DNA from 2 places in the Janthinobacterium sp. PSRC1-1 genome. Region 1 is predicted to be linked to the other one. Evidence: predicted binding sites of a transcription regulator. Region 1 holds the regulator's gene; the other holds the start of a gene.
What was found. Region 1 encodes LexA, which represses DNA repair genes until DNA is damaged. Its sites were predicted from a motif close to ACTGTATNNNNATACAGT; they were not measured.

Region 1 (11,296 bases):
CGCATCCTTCAAGAAGTCTCCCATGCAAAACCTCCCTACGTCATTGCCAGACTGGCTCGCCATGCTGGAAACCCGTCATTCGGAAACCCAGATCAACATGGGACTGGACCGCGTGCAAGCCGTCAAGGCGCGCATGCAACTGGCGTTTACTTGCCCCGTGATCATGGTGGCGGGCACGAATGGCAAGGGGTCGACCTGTGCCATGCTGGAATCGGTGCTGTTGCGTGCCGGCTACAAAGTGGGGCTGTACATCAAGCCGCACTTTCTCGACTTTAACGAGCGCGCGCGCGTGCTGGGCGAGATGGCCAGCGACGAACAGCTCGTTGCCAGCTTCAATGCCGTCGAAGCCGTGCGCGGTGACACGCCGCTGACGTATTTCGAATTCACCACCCTGGCCATCCTGCATCTGCTGTCGCAAGCCAACTTGGACGTGGCCATCCTGGAAGTGGGCCTGGGCGGGCGCCTCGATGCCGTCAATGTGATCGACGCCGATGTGGCCATCGTCACCAGCGTCGACATCGACCATACGGATTACCTGGGCGACACGCGCGAAGCGATCGGCTTTGAAAAGGCCGGCATCTTCCGTCCAGGCAAGGCGGCCATCTGCAGCGACCCCGTGCCGCCGCAGTCGCTGATCGACCATGCGACCGCCATCGGCGCCGACCTGTGGCTGATGGGCCGTGATTTCAACTATTCGGGCGACAAGCAGCAGTGGAACTACGGCGGGCGCGAGCAGCGCCGCAATTCGCTGGCCTACCCGAGCTTGCGCGGCGCCAACCAGATCCTGAATGCGACGGCCGTGCTGGCCGCGCTGGAAGTGCTGAGGCTGAAACTGCCCGTGGGCGCGCAGGAAGTGCGCACGGGCCTCGTGACGGTGGAGTTGCCTGGCCGCTTCCAGGTCTTGCCGGGCCGCCCCAGCGTGATCCTCGACGTGGCACACAACCCCCACGCGGCCGCGGCGCTGAACCAGAACCTGGGCAACATGGGTTTTCACCCATACACCTATGCCGTGTTCGGCTCCATGCACGACAAGGATATCGATGGCGTGCTGGCCGCGATGAGCGAACATGTCGACCACTGGTGCCTGGCGGGCCTGCCGTCGCCGCGCGCGGCCACGGCTTCCGAGCTGGCGGCCAAGGTGCAGATCATGCTGGAAGATAAGCCTGACAGCAGCGAGCATACTGTGTCTATTTTCGATGATCCGGCACAAGCTTTTGCAAATGCAATGAGCCGGGCCGGTGAGAATGATAGAATTGTGGTCTTTGGTTCTTTCCTCACCGTCGCCGGCGTGATGAAGGCCCGAAAATCCTCACTTCACTGAAACGCACTCGACTGAAAATCACGCATGGGCTTGTTCTCGAAACTGTTTAAAAACAAGCAAGAATCCTCTGGCGAAGACAGCGGCTTTTATGTCCCTGGCGAAGCACAGTCGCCGACCCGCAAACGCGCCGCCAACACCTCCGGTGGCGGCGGTTCACGCCGTGGCGGGAAGGAAGCGCCGGACCCGGTCTTGCCTGAAAAAAAGCGCGCCCGCCGCCGCCTGGTCGGTGCCATCGCCCTGGCCCTGGGTGTGGCTGTCGGCTTGCCGATGCTGCTCGATTCCGAGCCGAAAGCGCCTTTCAACGATATCGCCATCGACATTCCATCGAAGGAAAAGGCCGCTGCGCCTGCACCGGCACCCGTGCCGGCCGTGCCCGCTCAGGGGGCAGCGCACAATGGCCTGGACCAGTCCGAGGAAATCATCGACGCGCCCCTGCCGCCTGCGGCCAGGCCCGCGCCGGCACCAGCAGCGGTACCGGCACCCGTGCTGGCCGCCGTCCAGCCTGCGCCTGCCAAGCCGGCCTATGTGGAAGCGAAACCCGAGCCCAAGCCTGAACCCAAGCCGGTCAAGGTGGAGCCGAAGCCTGAGCCGAAACACGAAGCCAAGCCGGAACCGAAGCACGAGGTCAAGCTGGAATCGAAGCCGGAACCCAAGCATGAGGTAAAACCGGAAGCCAAGCCTGAACCGAAGCCTGCCAAGCCGGCGCAATCGGCCGACGATGCCGCGCGCGCCATGGCGATTCTGGAAGGCAAGCCACTCGACAAGCCGCAAGAGAAAGCACAAGACAAGGCGCACGATGCCGGCAGCGGCAAGTTCGTGGTGCAGGTGGCGGCCCTGGCGACGCAGGACAAGGTCGATGAATTGCAGGACAAGCTGCGCGAAGCGGGCATCAAGTCCTATACGCAGAAAGTCTCCAGCCCGGCAGGCGAGCGCATCCGCGTGCGCGTGGGCCCGTTCGGCAGCCGCGAGGACGCCGAAAAGACCCGCGCCAAGCTGCAGAAGCTGGGCCTGGGCGGTTCGCTGGTGCCGGCGTGATGTTGCAAGGCTGAACGCGCGTGACGATCTTCGATTACCTGGTGCTGTTCGTGCTGGTGACGTCCGTGCTGATCAGCATGATGCGTGGCCTGGTCAAGGAAATACTGTCATTGGTCAGCTGGATCGTGGCGTTCGTCATTGCCAACGCGTATGGCGCCACCCTGGCGAAATTCCTGCCCGAAGCCGTGCCGGGCGAAGCCGTCCGCCTGTTGCTGGCCTTCGTGGTGCTGTTCATCGGCGTGCGCATTTTGATGGGATTGCTCTCCATGACGGTCGACGCGCTGGTCAAGGTGACGGGCCTGAGCCTGGCCGACCGCACCCTGGGCAGCCTGTTCGGCGTGGCGCGGGGCCTTGTGATCGTGCTGACCGCCGTCATCTTGTGCGGCATGACGTCCATACCGCAGCAGTCATTCTGGAAAAACGCGTTGCTCAGCCCGTTCGCGGAGCAGGGCGCGCGCGCCATCAAGCCTTATCTGCCAGCCGCTTACGCGCAGCATGTGAAATTTTGAATTTTTTTTAAAATCAGTAGCACAGTTTAGGAGCACACCATGTGTGGCATCGTCGGCGTCGTTTCCCATCAACCTGTCAATCAATTGCTCTATGATGCATTGTTGCTCTTGCAACATCGCGGTCAGGACGCGGCAGGGATTGCGACCAATCACAGCAGTATGTTTTCCATGCACAAAGCCAATGGCCTCGTGCGTGACGTCTTCCGTACGCGCAACATGCGTTCGCTGCAAGGCACGACGGGCATCGGCCATTGCCGCTACCCGACGGCCGGTTCGTCGAGCGAAGAGGAAGCACAACCGTTTTATGTGAATGCGCCGTTCGGCATCACCCTGGCGCACAATGGCAACCTGACTAACTGGGAACAGTTGAAACAGGAAATGTTCAAGAACGACCGCCGCCACATCAATACCGATTCCGATTCGGAAGTGCTGCTCAACGTGCTGGCGCATGAAATCCAGGAAGCGACAACGGGCCTGAACCTGGACCCGGAAGCCATCTTCAAGGCCATCACCGTGCTGAACCGCCGCGTCAAGGGCGGCTACGCCGCCGTGGCGCAAATCGCCGGCGTGGGCTTGCTGGCCTTCCGCGACCCGCACGGCATCCGTCCGCTGTGCCTGGGCATCAATGAAACGGAGCAAGGCCCCGAATACCTGATCGCCTCCGAATCCGTGGCCCTGGAAGGCATGGGCTTCCGCTTCGTGCGCGACATCGGTCCCGGCGAAGCCGTCTTCATCGATGCCGACAAGAAATTGCACAGCGCTCAGTGCGCCGACAATGCCAGCCTGAATCCGTGCGTCTTCGAATTCGTCTACCTGGCCCGTCCCGACTCCGTCATCGACGGCGCCTCGGTGTACGCCACGCGCCTGAAAATGGGTGAATACCTGGCTGAAAAGATCCGTGCCGAATTGCCGGACGTGCATATCGACGTGGTCATGCCGATTCCCGATTCCTCTCGTCCGGCCGCCATTCAGCTGGCACTGGCGCTGAACCTGGAATACCGCGAAGGCTTCATCAAGAACCGCTACATCGGCCGTACCTTCATCATGCCGGGCCAGGCGGCGCGCAAGAAATCCGTGCGCCAGAAGCTCAACGCGATCCCGTCCGAATTCAAGGATAAAGTCGTGTTGCTGGTCGACGACTCCATCGTGCGCGGCACCACCAGCCGTGAAATCGTGCAGATGGCACGCGAAGCGGGCGCGACGAAAGTCATCTTCGCCTCGGCCGCGCCACCGGTGATTTACCCGAACGTGTACGGCATCGATATGCCGACGCGCGATGAGCTGATCGCCTATGGCCGCACGACGGAAGAAGTGTGCCGCGAAATCACGGCCGATTACCTGGTGTACCAGGATATCGGCGCGTTGAAGCAGGCGATTGCCGACGTCAATCCGGCACTGACGAACTTCGAGGCTTCGTGCTTCGATGGCGTGTACGTGACGGGCGACGTGTCGCAGGAGTATCTGGACCGCCTGGAATATGCGCGCCACCATCCGAAGGCGGCAGCGCCGGAAGATACGCCGCGTTCCCAGCTGAACCTGAACCTGGCAACGACAGAAGCATAAGTAACTTGCCCGGCCGATGCCGGGCTTTTTTTTCTCCGCGATCATGAACGATAAAAAAAACTACGGCTTTACCACCACCATCCTGCATAACGACCGCCGCAAGGGGATCGAGCACGGCTCGCTGCACAAGCCTGTGCACACCTCCGTCGCCTTCGGCTACAGCGACGCGCGCCAGCTCGCTTCCGTGTTCCAGGGCAAGGAGCCCGGTTTCCGCTACGGCCGCCAGGGCAACCCGACCGTGTCCGCGCTGGAAGACAAGGTCAACAAGATGGAAGATGGTGTGGCCACCTTGTGTTTCGCGACCGGCATGGGCGCCATCGGCGCCGTGGTGCAGTCGCTGCTGCGCGCGGGCGACCATGTGGTGTCGTCGGCCTTTTTGTTTGGCAATACCAACAGCCTGTGGCAAACGGTGACGGGGCAGGGCATCGCCGTGTCGTTTGTCGACGCCACCGAGGTGGCCAACGTGGCGGCCGCCATCACGCCGCAAACGCGGATTGTGTTCGTGGAAACCATCGCCAATCCACGCACGCAGATCGCCGACCTGGCAAAGATCGGCGCCTTGTGCAAGGAACGCGGCATTTTGTACATCGTCGACAACACCATGACGACGCCTTACCTGTTCCGCCCGAAAGCGGTGGGCGCGGGCCTGGTGGTCAATGCGCTGACGAAATCGATCGGCGGCCACGGCAATGCGCTGGGCGGCAGCTTGACGGACACGGGCGTGTTCGACTGGACGCAGTACCCGAACATTTTTGAGAATTATAAAAAGGCGGCGCCAGCGCAGTGGGGCATCGCGCAAATCCGCGCCAAGGCCTTGCGCGATTTCGGCGCATCGCTGGGCCCGGAAGCGGCGCACCATATCGCCGTCGGCGCGGAAACCATGGCCTTGCGCATGGACCGCACCTGCTCGAACGCCCTGGCGCTGGCCAGCATGCTGGCCGCCGACCCGCGCGTGGCGGCCGTGCATTACCCGGGCTTGGCGTCGCACCCGCAGCACGCGCTGGCGACGGACTTGTTCCGCAGCTATGGCTCGCTGTTCAGCTTTGAATTAAACGATGGCATCGATTGCTTCGATTTCCTCAATCGCCTCAATCTGGCTATTCCAGCGAGCAACCTCGGTGACACGCGCACCCTGGTCATCCCCGTCGCCCACACGATCTTTTATGAGATGGGTGCCGAGCGCCGGGCCAGCATGGGCATTGCCGAATCGCTGATCCGTGTGTCGGTGGGTATCGAGGACGAGGCCGATCTGCTCGAGGATTTCAGCAACGCATTGGACGCATAAGCGGCCGCGCGCCATGTGAAAAGGGCCGCGACAGTCGTGCTGTCGCGGCCCTTTCTTTCAGCGCAGTGATTTAATGCCAGCTGCGCATCAAGCCGACCGCCAGCCCTTCCAGGGCGAACTCATCTTCCGGCGACACGGTAATCACCTTGAAGTCGGGGTTTTCCGGCAGCAGTTCGATGACGGAACCTGTTTTTTTGTAGCGCTTGACGGTGACTTCGTCGCCGATGCGGGCCACGACGATCTGGCCGTTCTTGGCGCTGTCGACCTTCTTGACGGCCAACAAGTCGCCATCCATGATGCCGGCGTCGCGCATGGACCAGCCGCGCACCTTCAGCAGGAAGTCGGGCTTGGCCGAAAACAGGGCCGGGTCCACGTTGTAGCTCGCTTCCAGGTTTTCCTGTGCCAGGATGGGCGAGCCTGCGGCCACCCGGCCGATCAGGGGCAGCGACATCAGCAGCGCTGCCGGCACCTTCGATGGCGCTGCTTCGGCGGCCGCACCGATCAGGCGGATGCCGCGCGAGGTGCCGGGCGAAATCTCGATCGCGCCCTTGCGGGCCAGGGCCTGCAAATGCTCTTCGGCCGCATTGGCCGATTTGAAACCCAGTTCATTGGCGATTTCGGCACGGGTGGGAGGAAAACCCGTGTTTTCAATCGCGTCCTTGATCAGGTTCAGGATTTGTTCTTGTCGTGCTGTCAGCTTGATCATGAGCGGTGGGTGCATACTAAAATGCTGTCTATATGAACAGTCTGTATTTTTGTACAGTATCGCCCACTATGCAAGGGGATTTCGGTGATTTGCGCGAATTTCGTGCGAAATACTGGAATGGGCAGGAAAAAACGCCTGGCCTGCCCCGTGCGCGGGCCGCTTGTTGAAGGAATGATTGAAACGTTTGCAAAAGGCGGTTATAATCTTCGGCTGACCTTCCCACACCCGTCTTGACGCCGGGGTGGGCGATTATCAATCCGACCTGAAGGAGTTTGCATGCGTCATTATGAAATAGTCTTTATCGTCCATCCGGACCAAAGCGAGCAAGTGCCCGCGATGATCGAACGCTACAAAGCCAGCGTAACCACCCGCGGCGGTTCGGTTCACCGCGTGGAAGATTGGGGCCGCCGTCAAATGGCTTACTCGATCCAAAAGCTGCCTAAAGCACACTACATCTGCCTGAACATCGAATGCGACAACGAGACCCTGGTCGAGTTGGAAACAGCATTCAAATTCAATGATGCCGTGTTGCGTCACCTGACCGTTAAAATGAAGAAAGCTGAAACAGCTCCTTCGCCGATGATGAAATCGGTACAACGCGAAGACGCGGCCAAAAGCCACCGCACCGAAGCACCAGCAGCCGCTCCTGCCGCAGCAGCAGCTTAATTCTTGACCAGGATCGTGCGCTGAACCAGCTACAAGTAACCGCCATCATTGCCGAGCGCGAAATATTGCGCTACACCCCGGCAGGGTTGCCGATTGTGAATGCAGTATTGCAACACAGTTCGCAGCAGATGGAAGCAGGAATTGCCCGTTTGACCGAGTTTGATGTTGCCGCGCTAGCCGCTGGCGAAATTTCAGGCAGGTTCAGCCAGGCAAGCTTGGGCGGGGTATATCAGTTCACGGGTTTCCTGGCCAGGAAGAGCCGCAACAGCAAGAGTTTGGTGTTTCACATCATTGATTTTAGTGCAGTCAATTCTGACTAGCGCATTTTAGATACAGGAGCCTGACATGGCATTCGGTAAAAAGTTCGACAAAAATAAGCTCAAGCTTAAAGAAAAACGCAAACAGCAAAACCCGTTGTTCAAACGCAAGAAGTTCTGCCGCTTCACCGCAGCTCACGTTGAGCAAGTCGACTACAAAGACGTCGACACGCTGAAAGACTTCGTCCAAGAAAACGGCAAGATCATGCCAGCACGCCTGACCGGTACCAAAGCGCACTACCAGCGCCAAGTCGACACCGCAATCAAGCGCGCTCGCTTCCTCGCGCTGCTGCCATACACCGATCTGCACCACGCTTAATCGGTCAGATATTCCTGGAGAAGAACTATGCAAATCATTCTGTTAGAAAAAGTTGTTAATGTCGGTAACCTCGGCGAAGTCGTCAAAGTCAAAGACGGTTACGCACGTAACTTCCTGATCCCGCAACGCCTGGCACGTCGTGCCACGGCAACCGCTGTGGCTGAATTCGAAGTCAAGCGCGCCGAACTGGAAAAAGCTGCTGCCGCCAAACTGGCCGCATCGCAAGCCCAGGGCGAAAAACTGAGCGGCCTGACCGTTCAAGTTGCTCAAAAAGCTGGTGTTGATGGCCGTCTGTTCGGTTCCGTCACCAACTTCGACATCGCTGAAGCGCTGACCAAGCAAGGTTTTGCTGTTGAAAAAGCACAAATCCGCATGCCTACCGGCCCGCTGAAGATCGTTGGCGAACACAACGTTTCGGTTGCTCTGCACACCGACGTGGTCGTGGAAGTTGTTATCGCTGTCGTACCAGACGCGAACGCGTAATTGTCTGCGGGCCTGGCCCGCAAGCATTGCCGCACGATGAAAAGCCGGGTTCGCCCGGCTTTTTTGTGGCCTTTTTTTCGCTCAATTTCAGCCCTTTATTTTTGCCAGCACGCCGAAGCGGGTATAATTCGCGCCATGAACGCCCCCTCTGATCCGCAACTGGATTCCCTCCGTATTCCGCCGCATTCGATCGAAGCAGAACAATCCGTTATCGGTGGTCTGTTGCGCGACAATGCAGCATATGACCGCATCGCCGACTTCATGCATGCGGAGGATTTCTATCGCTATGACCATCGCATCATCTTCGAGCAAATCGTCAAGATGATTAACGGCTCCAGGCCGGCCGATGTCATTACTGTTTTTGAAACCCTGACCCAGCTCGGCAAGGCCGATGATGTGGGCGGACTCGCTTACCTGAACGCCATGGCGCAAAACACGCCATCGGCCGCGAACATCCGGCGTTATGCCGAGATCGTGCGCGACCGCGGCGTGCTGCGCAAACTCATCACCGTCGCCGACGATATCTCCGGCACGGCCTTCAGCCCGCAAGGCAAGGAAGTCAAGCAGATGCTTGACGAGGCCGAATCGAAGATTTTCGCCATCGCCGAAGAAGGCGCGCGCGGCGCCCAGGGCTGGACCGCCATCCAGCCCCTGCTGACGCAGGTGGTCGAACGCATCGACGAGCTGTACAGCCGCGACAACCAGAGTGAAATCACGGGCGTGCCCACCGGTTTCATCGACCTCGACCGCATGACCTCCGGTCTGCAGCCGGGCGATCTGGTGATCGTGGCGGGCCGTCCTTCGATGGGCAAGACGGCGTTTTCCGTCAACATCGGCGAAAACGTGGCCATCGACAGCGGCTTGCCCGTGGCCGTGTTTTCGATGGAGATGGGCGGCGCCCAGCTGGCCATGCGTATGCTCGGTTCCGTCGGCCAGCTCGACCAGCACCGTCTGCGCACGGGCCGTCTGAACGACGAAGACTGGCCACGCCTGACGAATGCGATTCAAAAGATGAACGACGCCCAGTTGTACATCGATGAAACGCCGGCCTTGAATTCGATCGAATTGCGCGCCCGCTCGCGCCGTTTGTCGCGTCAATGCGGCAAGCTCGGCCTGATCATCGTCGATTACTTGCAGCTGATGTCGGCCAATAGCCCGGGCGATAACCGCGCCACGGAGATTTCCGAGATTTCACGGGGCTTGAAAGGCCTGGCGAAAGAACTCGGTTGCCCCGTGATCGCGTTGTCGCAGCTGAACCGCTCGCTGGAACAGCGGCCGAACAAGCGTCCCGTGATGTCGGACTTGCGCGAATCGGGCGCTATTGAACAGGATGCCGACGTGATCCTGTTCATTTACCGTGACGAGGTGTATAACCCCGACTCGCCGGACAAGGGAACGGCCGAAATCATCATCGGTAAACAACGTAACGGTCCGATCGGCAGCATCCGCCTCACCTTCATGGGGCAGTACACCAAATTTGGCAATTACAGTGGTGGCCTGGCGCTTTACCAAGGCGACTAAGACTCAGCAGCACTGATATTCCATTGGCCGCCCCCTCATACGGGGCGGCTTTCTGTAGTAAATAACACGACTCAATGCTTAACGGAGAATGACATGTTTGGACGCTTGATGCCCACTGAGGGCAAGTTTTTTGAATTGTTTAACCAGCACGCGGAACTGTGCGTCAAGGGCGCTAAAGAAATGCTCGGCCTGATGACCAATTTCGATGACCTGGAAAACCGCGTGCATGCGATCGAAAGCATCGAGAAACAGGCGGACAAAGTCACCTACGCCACCGTGGAAATGCTGCACAAGACCTTCATCACGCCGATCGACCGCGACGACATCCATCAGCTGATCACGCGCCAGGACGACATCCTCGACCTGCTGGAAGATGCGGCGCAAACCGTCTCGCTGTACGACCTGAAAGCCGTCACGCCGGAAGCCAAGCGCCTGGCCGAACTGGTGCTGGCCTGTACCGAAAAAGTGCGCGACGCCGTCGCCATGCTGCACAACATGGACAACTCGCGCAAGATCGTCGCCATCTGCGAAGAGATCGACCGCCTGGAATCGGACGCCGACCACGTGATGCGCGCCGCCATGTCCAAACTGTTCCGCGACGAACCGGACGTGCGCAACCTGATCAAGCTGAAAGCGATCTACGAAATTCTGGAAACCGTGACCGACCGTTGCGAAGATGTGTCCAATATTATCGAAGGCATCATCGTCGAGAACGCGTAAGCGTTGGGCTGTCCTGAACCAGAATCAGAAAAGAAACTACAATGACCATACAAATCAGCATCTACGTGCTAGGCATGTTGATCGTCCTCGCGCTGCTGTTTGACTTCATGAACGGCTTCCACGATGCCGCCAACGCGATCGCCACGGTGGTCTCGACGGGCGTATTGAAACCGCAGACCGCGGTTGCCATGGCCGCCACCTTCAACTTCGTCGCCATCTTCGTGTTCCACCAGCTGACCGTGGCCGCCACGGTGGGAAAAGGAACCATTGACCCGACGGTGATCGACCAGTACGTGATCTTCGGCGCGCTGATGGGCGCCATCTTCTGGAATCTGTTTACCTGGTACTACGGCATTCCATCGTCGTCCTCGCACGCCCTGATCGGCGGCCTGGTGGGCGCCGCCGTCGCCAAGTCCGGCACGGGCGCGCTGGTCGCGGCCGGCCTGTGGAAAACCGTCGCCTTCATCGTCATCGCACCCGTGCTGGGCTTTGTATTCGGCTCGATCATGATGCTGATGGTGTCGTGGATCTTCGTGCGCTCGACGCCGCGCAAGGTCGATAAATGGTTCCGCCGGCTGCAACTGGCATCGGCGGCCGCCTACAGCCTGGGTCACGGCGGCAATGATGCGCAAAAGACCATCGGTATCATCTGGATGCTCTTGATCGCCGCCGGCTACTCGAACGCGGCCGACGCCATGCCACCGCTGTGGGTCATCATCTCGTGCTACACGGCCATCAGCTTCGGTACGCTGTTCGGCGGCTGGCGCATCGTCAAGACCATGGGCCAGAAGATCACCAAGTTGAAACCCGTCGGCGGCTTCTGCGCCGAAACGGGCGGTGCCATCACCCTG
Region 2 (11,296 bases), on a different contig from region 1:
ATTGCCGATTTCCTCGCGCGACATGCGCAGCTGAAATTTGCTGGCCGAATAGCCACGCGCTTCATAGCGCGAGGCCAGGTTGACGATAAAGGCGGCAAAACGCTGGGTCGCCTGCATATTGCCCAGCAACAGCATGACGCTTTGCTCGCGCGTGATTTCCTGGCTCATCATGCGGTGGAAATGGCGCAGCAGGGTCGGCATATTGCCCAGCAATTGTTCCAGGCTGGAAAAAGGAATTTCACACACTTCGCTGTCTTCCAGCGCCACCGCATTACAGTGGTGGCGATCGGCGCTGATGGCGTCCATGCCCAGCAGTTCGCCAGCCATCTGGAAACCCGTCACCTGCTCTTCACCGCCCGGATTGATCTGGTACGTCTTGAAGTGCCCCAGGCGGATCGCGTACAGGTTCTGGAACGAGTCGCCGATACGGAACAGCGAGGCGCCGCGCACGATCTTGCGACGGCGGCCGATGATCTGGTCCAGCCTGTCCATGTCGCCCACATCGAGGCCCATCGGCAGGCACAATTGATGCATGCTGCAGGTCGAGCATCGCGCACGCAACGCTTCCACGGTCACTGTGGGCATGGTGGGAGTGAGTAGCGCTTCAGTCATGTCGGTACCTTTTAGAAAATGCAATAACAAGTTTACTGCATACAGGGTTGCCGTGTGCCAATTTCACCGCATTTCGGCCGAATAAACGACGTTCTGACTTTGATTATATGGCAACATCGTCAAAAGCCCATGCGGGGCGGGCCATTTGCGCGGCACCGCTTGCAAAGTTAATGTATTGATAGGAAAATTCCTGACAGCATTATCTGCCGCCTGTGCCGCACGGTACTGAAAAGGAAATCATGAAGCCTCTCGGCATCAAAGCAAAAGTCGCGCTGGTCACCAGCCTGACCTCGATCGCCATGATCGCGCTGGTCACCATGATACAGGTGCAGCACATGCGCGCCGACTTCACCCGAGTACTGCTGAGCCAGCAGTCTGCCCTGATCACCCGCACCGCTGCCGAACTCGACGACAAGCTGGGCATGCTGCTGCAGATCGTCACCCTGACGGCCAGGCAGCAGCCGCCGGAATTGATCGCCCGGCCCGCCCAGCTGCGCGAATACTATGCGCGCCGCTCGATGCTGGTACTGTTCGACGACGTGCTGGTGCTCGACGCGCAGGGCGTCATCGTGGCCGACATGCCGGAAGTGGCGGGGCGCGCCGGCATCAACGTCGCCGAGCGCGAGTATTTCCAGACCGTGCTGCGCACGCGCCAGCCCATGATCACCGAACCGATGCTGGGCAAGTCGAGCGGCATGCCCATCGTGCAGATGGCCGCGCCCGTGCTCACCGCCGATGGCCAGGTGGCCGGCGTCGTGATCGGGGTGCTGCGCCTGTACAAGGACAACCTGCTGGGGCGCCTGCGCTCGGAAAAGATCGGCAAGAGCGGCTATTACTTCATCCTCACGCGCGGCGCCGTGCCGCGCTACGTGCTGCACCCCGATACCGACCGGCTGCTGCAGCCGCGCCTGCCGAACGCCAACCTGACCACCACCGAGTTGCTGAAGCAAGATGGCGAAGGCAGCATGGTCAGCACCAACAGCCGCGGCATCACGGCCGTCAACAGCTTCAAACGCCTGAAATCGGTAAACTGGCTGCTGGCCGCCTCGCTGCCCCTCGACGATGCCTTCGAACCGTTCGATGGCGTGCTGTACCGGCTGGTGCTATGGAGCATCCTCGCTTCGCTGCTGGCCGCGTTTATTCTGGGCTGGGTCACCGTGCGCCTGCTGTCGCCGCTGGTGCGCCTGCGCGACACGCTGCAAGCCATGCGCACCAGCGGCAGCCGTTTCACGCCCGTGCCGGTGCGGCAGCGCGACGAGATCGGCGAACTGACGGAAACGTTCAACGGCCTGATGAGCGAACGCGACCGCCTGCAGCAGGAACTCGAAGCGCGCGCGGCGGAGCTGGAACAGGAGCGCGACCGGGCCGAGGCGGCCAACCGCGCGAAGAGCGATTTCGTGGCCAACATGAGCCATGAAATCCGCACGCCCCTCAATGCCGTGCTGGGCATGGTGTACTTATTGGGCAATACCAGGCTCGATACGGAACAGCGCAAGTATCTGACCATGGTGCGCGTGGCGGGCCAGTCGCTGCTGGGCATCCTCAACGACGTGCTCGACTATTCGAAGATCGAAGCGCGCCGCATGGAATTGTCGCCCGTCGAATTCGACCTCGACGAGGTCATGAACACGCTGGCCACGACGATGACCATGAATGCGGGTGAAAAGGAGCTGGAACTGGCCATCGCCGTCGAGCCCGACGTGCCGCGGCGCCTGGTGGGCGACGCGCAGCGCCTGCAGCAAATCCTCGTCAACCTGGCCGGCAACGCCATCAAATTTACCGAGAGCGGCGAAGTGGTGGTGGCCGTCAGCCTGGCCGAAAGCCAACAAGACCGCGCCTGGCTACGCTTCGAAGTGCGCGACACGGGCATCGGCATGACGGAACTGCAGCAACAGCAGCTGTTCGCCGCCTTTTCCCAGGGCGACCAGAGCATTACACGGCGCTTCGGCGGCACGGGCCTGGGCCTGGCCATCAGCAAGCAGCTGATCCACATGATGGGCGGCGATATCGCCGTGGCCAGCAGCGAAGGCAAGGGCAGCCGCTTCTGGTTCAGCGTGCCGTTCGAGATGCTGGCGCAACCGCCCGAAACACGGCGCACGCCGGCCCTGGGGCAGCTGCGCCTGCTGGTGGCCGACGACAACCGCACCACGCGCGAACTGATCGTCAAGCTGATCGAGGCCTGGGGCTGGCTGGCCGACGAAGTGGACTCCGGCTTTGCCGCCATCGAACTGTACCGCGAACGCCTGGCGCAGCAGCAACCGTACGACGTGGTGCTGGCCGACTGGCACATGCCCGTCATGGACGGCCTGGCCACGGCCAAGGCCATCCGCCAGGCAGCTGCCGGCCAGCGCCAGCCCATCGTCGTGATGGTCAACGCCTTCGCGCGCAACCACCTGGAGGAAATTTCCAGCGCGGCCGAGGCCGATGTCGTGCTGATGAAGCCGATCACAGGTTCGAGCCTGTTCGATGCCCTGCACCAGGCGCTGATCGCCAAGAACGACGGCGGCGAGCAGCGCATGCTGCACCAGCCGCTGGGCACGGAACTGGCCGGCGTGCATTTCCTGCTGGTGGAAGACAATCATTTGAACCAGGCCGTGGCGCGCGGTATCCTCGAACACATGGGCGCCACCCTGGACGTGGTGGGCGACGGTTTGCAAGCGGTGGAGCGGCTGCGCACGGAAGCGCTGCGCTACGACATCGTGCTGATGGACATGCAAATGCCCGTCATGGACGGCTTCAGCGCCACCCATGTCATCCGCACGGAACTGCGCTTGAACTTGCCCGTGATCGCCATGACGGCCGGGGTGCTGGCGTCCGAACGCGAGCGCTGCATGACGGCCGGCATCAGCGATTTCATCGCCAAGCCCGTGGTGGTGGAAGAGATGATGGCAGTCATCCTGCGCCACCTGCCGAAGCGCCCGCCAGTGCAGACGGCCGAGCCGGTGACGGTTGCCGATGAGGAAGTGTTTTCCATGGCGCCGCTGATGCGCGTGATGGGCCGCGATGCGAAAGGCCGCGGCGTGCTGCGGCGCATGGTCGAAGACGCGCTGAACAAGGGCATGACGCCCGTGCGCGACGCCGAAACGGCGTTGCAGGCGGGCCACCACAGCGACGTGGCGCGCATCCTGCACGGCGTGCGCGGCTCCGTCGGCACCCTGGGCACGAAACGCCTGATCCGCGCCGCCTTCGCCACCGAGGAAGCCATCGACGCGGGCCGCCTGGACGAGGTACCAAGCCTGCTGGCGCGCACGGCGCAGGAGCTCGAGCAGGCGCTGGCGGCGGCGGCGAATTGGTTGTCGAGGCTGAAAGATTAAAAGAGTAGGTCGGATTAGCGCTTGCGCGTAATCCGACATGATACGCCAACAATATTGTCGGATTACGCGGCGTGCCGCCGCTAATCCGACCTACGCAATTTACGCCGGCACACCGAGAATCACGCTGGACGCCTTGAAAATCGCCGTCACCTGGCTGCCGATGGCAATGCCCAGCTCGGTGCTGCTCTGATTCGTGATGATGGCGGCAATCGTGCCGCCGCGCGGCAAGTCCAGCACCACTTCCGTGTTGACGGCGCCCGTCTGCACGCGCGTCACGCTGCCGGTCAACTGATTGCGCGCGGAAAAGCGCGCCCCTGCGCTATCCGCCACGAGGATGATCGACGAGGCCTTGATCAGCGCGAACGCTTCCGCGCCCGGTACCAGGCCCAGGCTGGCGCTGCTGCCCTGCGTGACGATGGCCACGATGTGCTGGCCGCCGGGCAATTCCAGCGTGACTTCGTCGTTGACGGCGCCCTGTTTCAGTTCGGCCACCTTGCCCAGGAATTGATTGCGTGCCGTGGTTTTCATGGCCATTCTCCGTATGAGTAACAAATCGTCGGCGATGCCTTCGGCCTGGCTGCCCAGCTGGCGCAGGTAGCGCGCATGCTCACGCTCGATGATGCGGAAATTGTCGACCAGCTGGCGCCCCCGTGGCGTCAGGCGCGTGCCGCCGCCACCCTTGCCGCCCGTCAAGCGCTCGACCAGCGGCTCGCCGGCCAGGTTGTTCATCGCGTCGATGGCGTCCCAGGCCGCCTTGTAGCTCATCTTCACAAGCTTGGCCGCCTGCGTGATGGAACCGCATTCGGCGATGGCGCCCAGCAATTCCACCCTGCCGGCGCCGCCCAGGTTTTCTCCGCCCACCGTCATCCATACCGAGCCTTGCAGGCCGATTTCCGCTGCCGCTGATTTATCCAATGCGTTCACCCAATGCCTTATGTTCTTCCATGCTGTCAATTTGTCCGTCGCGCAAGTACAGCACATGCTCGCCCAGGATGCGCGCATCTTCCGGATCATGGGTGATCAGGATCATGGGCACGTCCAGGCGCTGCTGCCACTGGCTCAGCTCCAGGCGCATTTTGACACGCAGGGCCGGATCGAGGGCGGCAAACGGCTCGTCGAGCAGCAGCGCGGCTGGCTCGGCCACGAGCGCCCTCGCCAGCGCCACCCTTTGGCGCTGGCCACCGGACAACTCGTCGGGAAACTGGTGCGCCAGTTCCTGCAAGTGGAAAGCATCGAGCCAATGCTCGACCTTCTGCAACTTTTCGCGCGCGCGCGGGTTGAACCAGCCGCGGCTCAGGCCAAAGCCCACGTTCTGGCGCACCGTCAGGTGCGGGAACAGCGCGTAATCCTGGAACAGGTAGGCCACGTTGCGCTGCTGCGGCGGCAGGTTGATGCCGGCGGCCGAATCGAACAGGGTACGGCCATTCAGGCGGATATGGCCCGCGTCCGGTGTAAACAGTCCGGCAATGGCTTTCAGGGTCATGCTCTTGCCGGCGCCGGACGGGCCATACATGGCGATGCGCTGACTGCCAGAGGTGCATTGCACGTGCAGGTCGAAACGGCGTTTGCCGGAGCGCAAGGTGGCGCGAATGTCGAGGTCGAGTTGCATGGGCGTCATCATAGACCTCATTTGTGCGCGACGCGCCCGGGCGCCAGGCGGCCCGCCGACAGCAGCACCACGATGCAGACAAGGGAGATAATCACGACCAGCGTATTGGCCACGTCGTCCTGGCCCGCCTGCACGGCTTCATACACGGCCACCGACAGGGTCTGCGTCTTGCCGGGGATGCTGCCGGCCACCATCAGCGTGGCGCCGAACTCGCCCAGCGCGCGCACAAAACCCAGCAGCACGCCGGCGAGGATGCCGCGCCAGGCCAGCGGCAAGGTGACGCGGAAAAAGATTGCCAGCTCCGAGATGCCCAGCACGCGGGCCGCCTGCTCCAGTTGCCCGTCGACGGCCTCGAAGGCGGCGCGCGCGGGCTTGAAGACGAGGGGAAAGGCGACCACGGTGGAGGCGATCACGGCGCCCTGCCACGTGAAGATGAGGTTGATGCCGAAGTTGTCCTGCAGCCAGATGCCCAGGGTGCCGCGCCGGCCCAGCAGCACCAGCAGGTAATAGCCGAGCACGGTGGGCGGCATCACCATCGGCAGGGTCAAGAGGGCGTCGAGCAGCTCGCGCCCGGGAAAGCGCGTGCGCGCCAGCAGATAGCCCGTACCGATGCCGAGCAACAAATTGAGCGCCGTGGCCCAGGCCGCTACTTTGAGCGACAGGGCCAGCGCGGTCCAGGCGATATCCATGCGGGCGCGTGCTTGACTTAGGGTTTCTTGAAGCCGTACTTGGCCAGAATCGCTTGCGCCGGCGCCGTCTGCAGGTAGCTGACGAAGCGCTTCGCTTCGGCCGCGTTGCCGCTGCCCTTGATGGTGGCGATCGGGTACAGCACGGGCGAGGCCAAAGGCACCTCCAGCACCACGTTGACCTTGTCTTTCATGATGGCCGCGTCGGTGGCGTAGACGAAGCCCGCATCGACTTCGCCGCGCGCCACGTAGTCGAGCGACTGGCGCACGTTCTGCGTGCCGATGGCTTTCGGCTGCACGGCGTCCCACAGCTTCGCCTTCTTCAGCGCACCTTCGGAGTAACGGCCGACGGGCACGCTGGCCGGGTTGGCGATCGCCACGCGGGTCACGCCCTTGTGCGTCAGGTCGCTCAGGCTCTTGATGCCCAGCTTGCTATCGTGCGGCACGATCAGCACCAGGCTGTTGCCGACGAAGTCCTGGCGGTCGGCCGGCAGGACCAGGTCCTGCTTTTGCGCCGCATCCATGGTTTCCTGGTCGGCCGAGGCAAACACGTCCACGGGTGCGCCCTTGACGATCTGCTGCAGCAGCACGCCCGAGGCGGCGAAGTTCAGGGACACCTTGCTGCCCGGATATTGCGCCTCGTAGCCTTGCGCCGCCTCCTTGAACGCATTCGTCAGGCTGGCCGCGGCCGACACCACCACTTCGCCGGCAACGGCGGAGGTGGCGGCGGTGGCCAGCAGAGCGGTGCCAAGCAGGCGGGCGAGGGAGGTCAGGCGCATGGTCGTATCCTTGTCAAGTGAACGGTGAACAAGGAGCGTAATATACACTGATATATAGCGTTCTGCCATCGCGCAAGTCAAGACGGCGCAAGACACATTCCCTGATATACTGTATAAAAACACAGTATATCGAGGTGAGCCATGGAATTGACGGACAAGCTGGAAATCCTGGCCGACGCGGCCAAGTACGACGCGTCCTGCGCCAGCAGCGGCGCGCCCAAACGCGACTCCATCGGCAAGGACGGCTTTGGCGCCACCTCGGGCATGGGCATCTGCCACAGCTACACGCCGGACGGGCGCTGCGTCTCGCTGCTCAAGATCCTGCTGACGAATTACTGCCTGTACGATTGCCAGTACTGCGTCAACCGGCGCAGCTCGAACGTGCCGCGCGCGCGGTTTACCGTGGCCGAAGTGGTCAAGCTGACGGCCGACTTTTATCTGCGCAATTACATCGACGGCCTGTTCCTCAGTTCCGGCATCATCCGCTCGGCCGACTACACGATGGAGCAGCTGGTGCAGGTGGCGCGCGAGTTGCGCGAAGTACACCAGTTCCGCGGCTACATCCACCTGAAAACCATCCCCGACGCCGACCCGGCCCTGATCGCGCAGGCGGGCCGTTACGCCGACCGGCTCAGCGTGAATATCGAACTGCCGACGCAGGACAGCGTGCAGAAGCTGGCGCCGGAAAAGAGCGTGCACACCATTAAACTGGCGATGGGCGCCATCCGCCGCAAGCTCGATGAGAAAGCGGAAGAGCCGCGCTCGCCGCGTTTCGCGCCGGCCGGGCAAAGCACGCAGATGATCGTCGGCGCCGACGCCAGCGACGACCAGCAGATCCTCTCCACGGCCGAGACCCTGTACGGCAGCTACAAGCTCAAGCGCGTGTACTACTCGGCCTTCAGCCCCATCCCCGACAGCCCGAAAAGCGTGCCGCTGGCGCCGCCGCCGATGCTGCGCGAACACCGGCTGTACCAGGCCGATTTCCTGCTGCGCAGCTATGGTTTCCAGGCCAGCGAATTGCTGCCTGCCAGCGGCGGCAACCTGGCGCTCGATATCGATCCCAAGCTGGCCTGGGCGCTGGCGCACCGCGAACATTTTCCGCTGGACTTGAACCGCGCGGCGCAACACATGATCGCGCGCGTGCCCGGCATCGGCCTGCGCAACGCGCAGCGCATCGTCGACCTGCGCCGGCTGCGGCAGGTGCGCTACGCCGACCTGTCGCGCCTGCGCTGCAGCATGAAGAAAATCGCCCCCTTCATCATCACGGCCGATTACTTTCCCGCGCGCGACACCACCGCCTCGGAACACTTGCGCCGCGCCATGGCCGATGCGCCGCAGCAGATGCATCTGTGGCCGGAACTGCAGGCAGCATGAAAGAAGTCAATGAGCGCGTGGTGCGGCTGGCGCAATCGTTCGACGCGTGGCGCGCGGCGGCGCGCGACCTGATCGCGCGTGGCGTGCCACCTGCCGATGTCGCCTGGCAGTCGCAAGCGGGCGATGGCGACCTGTTTTCTTCCACGCCGGATGCCACGGATACCAGCGCGCCGCCGCTGCGCCTGCCCCGTCCCCTGGTGGAATTGCTGGAAGCAGCCGCCTGTTTCAACGTGCATGACCGCTGGGCCTTCTTGTACCAGGTGCTCTGGCGCTGGCAACAGGGCCAGCACGACGTGCTCTCGCCGGCCGATGCGGACGGTGCGCGCCTGCACGCCATGGCCAAGGCCGTACATCGCGAGGAGCACGACATGCATGCGTATGTGCGCTTTCGCGAACGCAGCGAGGCCGAGGGCGCACCCCGCTTCGTCGCCTGGTTCGAACCCGTGCACGAGGTGCTGCCGCAAGTGGCGCGCCACTTCGCGCGCCGCATGGGCTCCATCAGCTGGATGATCGCCACGCCGGCGGCCAGCATGCTGTGGGACGGTCAGACCTTGCACGCGGGGCCGGCCCTGCTGCGCGGCGCGGCCGAGATCGACGATGCGGGCGAAGCGCTGTGGCTGACCTACTACCGCAGCATCTTCAACCCCGCGCGCGTGAATGCCGACTTGCTGCACAGCCACATCCCCTCGCGCTTCTGGAAAAACCTGCCCGAAGGCGCCATCGTGCCCGCCATGCTCAGCGGCGCCGCGAATGGCGAACGGCGCACGGGCCAGACGGCCAGCGTGGGCCAGCGCAGCGGCGCGGCCATGATTCCGATTTCGGCCGAACGCGCCCAGCCCGCGCGCGACGCGCCCACGACGCTGGACCGGTGCCGCCGCTGCGAACTGTGGCAGCATGCCACGCAAGCCGTGTCCGGCGTGGGACCGCACACCGCCCGCATCATGCTCGTCGGCGAACAACCGGGCGACCAGGAAGACCTGGCGGGCCTGCCGTTTGTCGGCCCGGCCGGCGCGCTGCTGGAGCAGGCACTGCGGGAAGCGGGCGTGGCGCGCGACAGCGTGTATGTAACGAATGCCGTCAAGCATTTCAAGTGGGAACCACGCGGCAAGCGCCGCCTGCACAAGACACCCGCGCAGCGTGAAATCCTCGCCTGCCATGGCTGGCTGGAAGAAGAGATCGAGCGGGTCCAACCACAGGTGATCGTCGCGCTGGGCAGCACGGCATTGAAATCGATATTGCAAGATGGCGCGGCGAGCATGACGCCGCTGCTCGGCACGCCGGTGCAACACGATGGACGCTGGGTGGTCAGCGTGTATCACCCGGCGTATGTGCTGCGCGCGCTAGACGAGGCGAGCCGGCGGCAGGCGTATCGCGTGATCGTCGAGGGCTTGCGGCAGGCGTCGGCGCTATTGCAGGACGAGCATTATCGCGTCGTCGCCGGCACTTCCTGCCCCTCGTCACGCCGCGCATAGCGCTGCGCAATCACGGCGCAGATCATCAGCTGAATCTGGTGGAACAGCATCAGTGGCAAGATCACCATGCCCAGCGAGTGGGTGGCAAACAGCACCTTGGCCATGGGCACGCCGCTGGCCAGGCTTTTCTTCGAACCGCAAAAGACGATGGCGATCTCGTCTTCCTTGTTAAAACCCAGGCGGCGGCTGATGAATGTCATCAGGCCCAGGACCAGCGCCAGCAGCAAGATGCTGAACAGGCTCAGGGCGACCAGCGTTTCCACCGAGATCGTGTGCCACAGGCCTTCGCTGACGGCTTCGCTGAAGGCCGTGTAGACCACCAGCAAAATCGAGCCCTGGTCGACGTATTTCAGCATGGCCTTGTGGCGGTCGACCCAGCGGCCGATCCAGCGGCGCAGGAACTGGCCGGCCAGGAAGGGCAGCAGCAGCTGCATGACGATGGACAGCACGGCATCGACCGACGACTTGCTTGCCCCGCCTTTCGCCACCAGCAAGCCGACCAGGATGGGAGCAAGAAAAATGCCGATGAAATTCGAGGCCGAGGCGCTGCAGATGGCGGCCGGTACATTGCCGCGCGCCATGGCTGTCAGGGCGATCGACGATTGCACGGTCGATGGCAAGGCGCACAGGAACAGGATGCCCACGTACAGCTCGGGCGTGAGAAAAGTCAGCGCCAGCGGCCGCAGGGCCAGGCCCAGCAGGGGAAACAAGATGAACGTGCTGGCCAGCACCAGCAAATGCAAGCGCCAGTGCATGACGCCGGCCACCACGGCTTCGCGCGACAACTTGGCGCCATGCAGGAAGAACAGGGCGCCGATGGCGACGGTGGTGACGTGACCGAAGACCACGGCCGTCTGGCCCGTGCAAGGCAGGAAACTGGCCAGCGCCACGGTGACGAGCAGGGCGATGGTGAAGTTGTCGGGTTTCAGATTGCGCAGCAGGGCGGCGGGAGAGAAAGAAGACATGCGGTAGCCTGGTAGCGGCCCAGCCTTGCAACACTGCGCCATGGATGACAAAAAGTGCCGGAAACGGCGCCAGTGCTGGCTATTCTACCCTCATTGCCGAGCTCCTTGCCTGAAGGCATGGCCTGGCTTTCCCGTCCCCATCCTGCGGGCAAAAAAAATGCCCTGTCCGCAGACAGGGCAACCCGGAGTAAAGTACAGCGCGAGGGCGATTAACCGGCGGCTTTGACTTTCAGCTCGTTCTTGATTTCTTTCACGCCGCTCACGGAAGCGACGATCTGCACGACGCGGTCACCCGCTTCGGCGCTCGGTACATCGCCCGACAGGACGACCACACCTTGCTGGGTTGCTACCTTGACTGGCAGGGTAGCGGCTTGCGCATCGGCGCTCAGGGCGGCCTTGGCCGAGGAAGTGATGGTTTCATCCGGGACGGCAGCGGCGGCGTTGGCGGCCACGACAGTGTCAGCAGGAGCTTGTGCTTTTGGTGC

Region 2: ACP7DW_RS27000 (putative DNA modification/repair radical SAM protein) is a predicted target of LexA. The motif match lies at 7,109-7,126, and genes of this name have one in related genera.

The regions. Positions count from the first base shown of each region.
Region 1 is NZ_JAFCWK010000005.1:386,134-397,429, forward strand. Features, by position in the region: gene folC (bifunctional tetrahydrofolate synthase/dihydrofolate synthase) at 23-1,321, shown strand; gene ACP7DW_RS13555 (SPOR domain-containing protein) at 1,346-2,356, shown strand; gene ACP7DW_RS13560 (CvpA family protein) at 2,377-2,865, shown strand; gene purF (amidophosphoribosyltransferase) at 2,905-4,428, shown strand; gene ACP7DW_RS13570 (cystathionine gamma-synthase family protein) at 4,472-5,713, shown strand; gene lexA (transcriptional repressor LexA) at 5,784-6,419, opposite strand; gene rpsF (30S ribosomal protein S6) at 6,696-7,085, shown strand; gene priB (primosomal replication protein N) at 7,106-7,405, shown strand; gene rpsR (30S ribosomal protein S18) at 7,431-7,721, shown strand; gene rplI (50S ribosomal protein L9) at 7,749-8,204, shown strand; gene ACP7DW_RS13600 (replicative DNA helicase) at 8,340-9,725, shown strand; gene ACP7DW_RS13605 (DUF47 domain-containing protein) at 9,819-10,445, shown strand; gene ACP7DW_RS13610 (inorganic phosphate transporter) at 10,487-11,296, shown strand, end outside.
Region 2 is NZ_JAFCWK010000019.1:30,153-41,448, forward strand. Features, by position in the region: gene fnr (fumarate/nitrate reduction transcriptional regulator Fnr) at 1-612, opposite strand, end outside; gene ACP7DW_RS26975 (response regulator) at 852-3,926, shown strand; gene ACP7DW_RS26980 (TOBE domain-containing protein) at 4,026-4,793, opposite strand; gene ACP7DW_RS26985 (sulfate/molybdate ABC transporter ATP-binding protein) at 4,834-5,544, opposite strand; gene modB (molybdate ABC transporter permease subunit) at 5,553-6,224, opposite strand; gene modA (molybdate ABC transporter substrate-binding protein) at 6,242-7,000, opposite strand; gene ACP7DW_RS27000 (putative DNA modification/repair radical SAM protein) at 7,142-8,374, shown strand; gene ACP7DW_RS27005 (UdgX family uracil-DNA binding protein) at 8,371-9,846, shown strand; gene ACP7DW_RS27010 (bile acid:sodium symporter family protein) at 9,798-10,811, opposite strand; gene ACP7DW_RS27015 (BON domain-containing protein) at 11,021-11,296, opposite strand, start outside.